One region of the Alkalihalobacillus sp. MEB130 genome, then DNA from elsewhere that is predicted to be linked to it. Evidence: riboswitches for the same ligand, from Rfam matches in the RefSeq annotation. Region 1 holds a riboswitch; the other holds the start of a gene.

Region 1 (3,215 bases):
AAGCACGCCTTTAAGCATTTCTGTTAGGTTTACCAGAGCAATCACCCCCATCTATTCTGATATTATTTGCGTTTATTTTTACCTATGAAATTTAATGCGCACGTAAATGAGGAAAATTCCCTTACAACATATGGCTATTCTATTACTTAAGAAAATATTTAAGCTCGGACTTATAACGTTGCTAACATTGGAAACCTTATCTAAAAGGAGGGATTTGTATGTTGATGATATTTGAAATAATGAAAATGGCTGTTAACATCAGAAAGCTAACATTATTTTTGATAACGGTCATTTTTTTAATTAGCAGTTCTTTTATTATTCACTGGTTGGAACCTGAAATGTTTGAAAATCCATTCATCGGATTTTGGTATGTTATGACTACTGTTACAACAACAGGCTATGGTGACTTCGTTCCAGATACCACAATAGGTAAGATATTTGGATTATTTTTATATTTTTTTGGAATTGGTTTAATCGGTATTGTCATAGGCAAAATTGTTGAAGGGTTTGGACTTTTACGAAAATTAAAGGAGGAAGGGAAATTGAATTATAAGGGAAAAGGTCACTATGTGATTATAGGTTGGTCCAATAAAGCTAAACATACCATGAATGAGATCTTAGAAATTGATGACCAAGCAAAGATTCTTGTGGTCGATTCACTACCGAAATCTCCCTTAGAGCGTGATAAATTTTCCTACATACAAGGTGATGCAACTGATATAGAAACATTAGAAAAGGCGAATGTACTTGAGGCGAAAGCTGTTTTAATTTTTACAGGAGATAAAGAGTTTAACTCTGTCGCTGCAGATGGACAGTCACTTCTGATTGTATCAGCCATTGAGAGTTATGCAGTAGAGATGAATCAAGAGATTTATACCATTGTTGAGATTCTTAAAGAAAAGCATATTTCAAACTTCGAACATGCGAATGTAGATGAATTTATTATTGCTGATGAAGCCTTATCTGATCTGATGGCAAAAGCTGCTGTCGATAAAGGATCAAGCAAGCTAATCATGGAACTCCTAAGTAGAAGAAGCGGTGTGGATATTCGTAAAATCACAAAAAAACATATTTGGAAAACATATAATGATGCTTTTGAAGATTTAAAAAAACTCGGGGCTAATTTAATTTCTGATCGGAATGATTTTCAAATTCTAACCAAGCTAGGAGAGCCTATTCCTAATGAGGCAGAGCTTTATGCCATCTGTACTAAAGAAACATATGACAAGATTATGAAACCCAACTAAACTGCAATTTGTAAATTTATACAATAAGTATTGACAACCCGACCTAAAAGAAGTAAATTCTCTATTAGTTAAATTTAATAATAACCTTTAGTCGCTTAATCATTTTTCGAGCGGGGGAACCAACTTTGGTGGAAATGTTCCATCTTGGGGTGAATCTTACTAAGTAAGAGGGGATACTCTCAGTCCCTAATCCGACAGCTAACCTCGTCAGCGTTATTTTGGAGAGAAGGGTCTCAATAGACCATTCTTTGTGATGGTCTATTTTATTTTGCATAAAAAGAGGTGGAGAAAAATGGCAGACAAAAAGAAACAATTTGCTGTTGTTGGGTTGGGACGTTTCGGTGGTAGTGTGTGCAAGGAGTTATATAGAATGGGACATCAAGTTTTAGCTATCGATAATAGAGAGCATAAAGTAAATGAGTTTGCACAATACTCTACACATGCTGTTATTGCAGACTCGACCGATGAAAAAGCGTTACAATCTCTAGGAATTCGCAACTTTGAATACGTCATAGTTGCGATTGGCGATAATATTCAATCTAGTATATTAACTACTCTCGTATTAAAGGAAATGGAAGTTGAGAATGTTTGGGTAAAAGCTCAAAGCGCTTATCACCATAAGGTACTTGATAAAATAGGGGCCGATCGAATCATTCACCCTGAGCATGATATGGGAGTTCGTATTGCACAACATTTAACTTCAGAAAAAATTGTAGATTTTATTGAGTTGTCTGATGAATACAGTATTGTAGAACTGCTAGCAACAAACAAAATTCATAATCGCTCAATCATTGAATTAGATGTACGTGCCAAGTTTGGTTGTACGATCTTAGCGGTTAAAAAAGGGGAAGATATCAATGTTTCTCCGTTGCCTGAAGATGTGATAAATGAAAAAGATATCCTTATTGTCATTGGTCATAAAAGAGATTTAAAGAGATTTGAAGAAGAAGGTTTATAGAGATGGGAAAAATAAGGCAGCACCTAAGTCATCTTACTGCGGTTCAGATTATTGTTATGTACTACATTTTTGCTGTCATTATTGCAATGGGTTTATTTAGTCTACCTGTTGCACGTAATCCTGGAACGGAATGGGGGTTTATTGAGGCACTCTTCACGGCTGTAAGTGCTGTAAGTGTAACAGGACTAACTGTTGTCTCAACAGCAGAAACCTTCAGTGTTCCAGGTACGTTTATTCTTGCTTTTGTTCTGCAATTTGGCGGAATTGGAATTATGACATTAGGAACATTTGTATGGATGCTCTTTCGTCGAAAGATTGGATTAAGAGAAAGACAATTAATTATGACAGATCAAAACCGCGGAGAAATGGCAGGCTTAGTTTTGATCATGAAACAGATTTTATTTATTATTTTAGCGATTGAAGCTATCGGTGCACTCATTCTCGGTATTCACTTCTTACAATACTTCCCGACTTGGCAAGAAGCATTTATACAAGGTTTCTTTGCATCAGTAAGTGCCACAACAAATGCTGGGTTTGATATTACAGGGAGTTCTCTAGAGCCCTTTGCTCATGATTACTTCGTTCAATTTGTTAATATCATTTTATTAGTATTAGGGGCAATTGGGTTTCCTGTTCTCATTGAAGTAAAGGAGTTCTTACTGGCAAAAGAACGACCATTTAATAAGCGCTTTTCACTTTATACTAAATTAACAACAACAACATTTGGGTTACTTGTTTTAGTTGGTTTTATTGGAATACTTTTATTGGAAAGAAATCATTTCTTTCTTGATAAATCGTGGCATGAAACCTTCTTTTATGCCCTATTCCAATCCGTTACAACTAGAAATGGCGGGCTTGCCACAATGGATGTAGCAGAATTTTATATTCCTACACAGTTATTTTTAAGTGCTCTCATGTTTATCGGGGCTTCACCTAGTAGTGTGGGTGGAGGAATTCGAACCACTACGTTCGCCATCATCATTTTAGCTATTTATACATTTGCTCGAGGG
Region 2 (3,215 bases), on a different contig from region 1:
TTTTGTATGCCATAAATCAGATAAAACAGTAAATCCAATACCACCTGTAATAAATAAAAAAGTAATTAGAATATTAACAACAGGGTCTCCAACATACCCCATCAAACTATCAGACCACAACGAAAATCCAGCATTATTGAATGCAGAAATCGTATGGAAAACACTTGTATATATTCCAAATGCCCAACCATACTCTGGGACCCAGCGCATAGATAACAAGATTACTGCTATAAATTCCATTGAGATAGCAAAAATAAATAATATTTTAACAAGGCGAATGACACCACCTATAGATGTCTGATTAAATGCTTCTTGTACCAACATTCGCTCTTTTAAGCCAATTTTTTTCCTAAGACAACAACAATTAATACAGCAAAAGTCATCAACCCTAATCCACCAATTTGGATAAGAATCATTATAACTACTTGTCCGAAAACCGTAAAATCCAGCCCCGTATCTAGTACAACAAGACCAGTTACTGTTGTTGCTGAAGTAGCAGTAAATAAAGCATCTAACCATCTAATAGGTTCTGCTGTTGCAATAGGCAACTTTAATAATAAAGTACCAATTACAATTGCTATAAAAAAACTTAATGCCAATATCTGCGGAGGTGACATTTGAATGTTTCGATGTAAAAAACCTCTTCTATCTAACATCGTTACATCCCTTCTTCTTCAAAACGTTTTAAGTCGGCTTTGTGTCCAATGACAATAAGTATATCTTTTTCATAAATCGTATCATCAGGCATTGGAGATACATTAATATCCTCACCACGTTTAATTGCCAAAATTGTACATCCAAACTTAGCACGAACATCTAAATCGATAAGTGTTGAATTATGTATTTTTCTTGTTCCAAGCAGCTCCACAATACTATATTCATCTGATAATTCGATATAATCGACAATTTTTTCAGAAACTATATGTTGTGCGATACGAATGCCCATATCTTGTTCAGGATGAATAATTCGGTCTGCTCCAATTTTATCAAGAACCTTGTGGTGGTAAACGTTTTGTGCTTTCACCCAGACATTTTCAACTTCCATTTCTTTTAATACGAGGGTAGTCAATATACTCGATTGAATGTCATCACCAATGGCTACAATCACATACTCAAAATTTCGAATGCCAAGAGATTGTAATGATTTTTCATCGGTTGCATTGGCTATCACTGCATGAGTAGAATGGGATGCAAATTCGTTAACCTTAGTATCATTGTTATCAATGGCTAACACTTGATGCCCCATTCTATATAACTCTTTGCAAACACTTCCCCCAAAACGCCCTAAGCCTATAACTGCAAATTGCTTCTTTTTTTCTGCCATTGTTTCCACTCCTTTTCCCAAATAAAAAAAGACCATCACAAAGAATGGTCTAAAAAAGACCCTTCTCTCCAAAAATAACGCTGACGAGGTTAGCTGTCGGATTAGGGACTGAGAGTATCCCCTCTTACTTAGTAAGATTCACCCCAAAGGTGGTTTTTAACCACCAAAAATGGTTCCCCCGCTCTAAAGAAGATTAAGCGAATAAAAGGTTAAAATTGTATTTATTTATAAAAGAGAATTTACTCCTCTTTTATATTCTTGTCAATATATTCTTTCTGAGTAACGTATCAATTTTTTTTAATAGATAGATTCAATTTCAGTTTCTATTTGTATCTCCTTTCCTAATATAATTTTATGATTCGTCCCAAATCCCCAAATACTAATCTTAATAAAGATAATGAGATGTTATCTTGATGATTTTTTATACGATTACCGTCTCCACTTTTTTGGAAAATACTTGTAACATATTCCAAAACATAATAAAACATGAAAAAGGGAAAAAACTCCCTTATATCTTTTACATGCTAGAAAAAATGCTACCCCAGTTGGATAACACCTTAAAAGTTTCGGATATTTTGATTTTTATACCTTTTCATTAATTCCTTCCGTAATATCAAATACAAACAAATTTAGTAGTGGCTCTTGGTATCCTGCTACCTTTAAATGTTGCATCTCGTTAACAACTTCATAAAACTCATCACTTTCATCTAAGTTTAGTCGTTCTAGCCCAGCATTGGTCAAAGGTACCTTTGAAGCACTTTTTCGATACTCGTCCAAGCCCATTCTCCATATACGAACACTTTCTTTGTATTTATTTTTTAAATACTTTGCAATTGCTATACCGTTCACATCGATATCACCAGAATAGTAAATCTCCGCACCGCTTTTAATTAACTTGTCTAATAGCAACATTCCAGAGAGTTTAAAATTCCCATGCGTACAGACGATAGGATACACTCCATCTATTTTATCTAAAATGCTGGAGTACACCCCGCTATTCTCTAAGACAAATACTTTCTTTCCTATTACCGGCTTTACTGTATCAATATGACGCAAAGCACGCAAAGGAATATTTTGAACAGATTCTTCTTGATTTGCCCAATACCACTGTTGCAACATTACATCTTCCCTAAAAGCCACAAGCCCATAACAAGTCACAAAACTGTGCAAGTCATCCTTTTCTAAGCCTACCATTGCCAACAAATTCACTTCGTCTTCCGCATTTAAATTGCTTCGGTAATCTCGGTCTTCTTTTTCGCAAAGCACCATCTCAATCGCCTGATAAAGCTTCTTATTTTTATCAAAAAAATGGGGATTCCCTGTGATTCTTTCCGCAAATAAAGGCAACTTTTCAAATTCCCCATCCGGCGGTAAATTTGATATTGCTCTTAGTATCACTTCAATTGAATCGTATTCTTGCTCATTATATAAAGCAATAAATCTAGAGGAGCCCTTTTCCTTTTCTAGTATTCTTCTAACAACTACTTGCGCGTAAGGATGAGGATACCCTTCCCTTAACTTCCTGAAGAACGCATTTTTCTTTTCTTCTTCCCGACGTTCTCTTTCTTTTTTTGGTATAATAGATTCTTTCGTTATTAACTCAACCATCTCGTATAATGTAATTTCCTCGAACTTTGAACCAATCAATCTATTTTCAAACTTTGATAAAGAAATGGTGATTGTTTTTCCACCATAAGCTATCCCCATCCACGATTCGATTGCGGTCCTTTCCTCATCCGAAGGGGCTATTTTCACAGACCCGCTTACATATCCCAAAGACTCTATTTTGCTTTTAAAAAGAGAGAAAAGGCGAGAAAACGCCCTCCTCCCAAAATACTCTTCTACTTCCCTTATAAAACCTTTATCCATCACCATACCCCCTATGTTCTAA

The links. Region 1 has a riboswitch for cyclic di-AMP ahead of N0O92_RS14825 (potassium channel family protein). Riboswitches for the same ligand answer to the same signal wherever they lie in the genome.
Region 2: another riboswitch for cyclic di-AMP. It lies ahead of N0O92_RS09830 (potassium channel family protein); the one in region 1 lies ahead of N0O92_RS14825 (potassium channel family protein).

Annotation. Positions count from the first base shown of each region.
Region 1 covers NZ_JAOANA010000014.1:58,848-62,062, forward strand. Annotated here, with positions in the region: gene N0O92_RS14815 (PadR family transcriptional regulator) at 1-18, opposite strand, end outside; gene N0O92_RS14820 (ion channel) at 219-1,247, shown strand; cyclic di-AMP (ydaO/yuaA leader) riboswitch at 1,330-1,475, shown strand; gene N0O92_RS14825 (potassium channel family protein) at 1,540-2,205, shown strand; gene N0O92_RS14830 (TrkH family potassium uptake protein) at 2,208-3,215, shown strand, end outside.
Region 2 covers NZ_JAOANA010000008.1:54,519-57,733, reverse strand. Annotated here, with positions in the region: partial or broken gene N0O92_RS09835 (TrkH family potassium uptake protein) at 1-656, opposite strand, end outside; gene N0O92_RS09830 (potassium channel family protein) at 659-1,324, opposite strand; cyclic di-AMP (ydaO/yuaA leader) riboswitch at 1,388-1,534, opposite strand; gene N0O92_RS09825 (TIGR02679 domain-containing protein) at 1,907-3,193, opposite strand; gene N0O92_RS09820 (TIGR02680 family protein) at 3,205-3,215, opposite strand, start outside.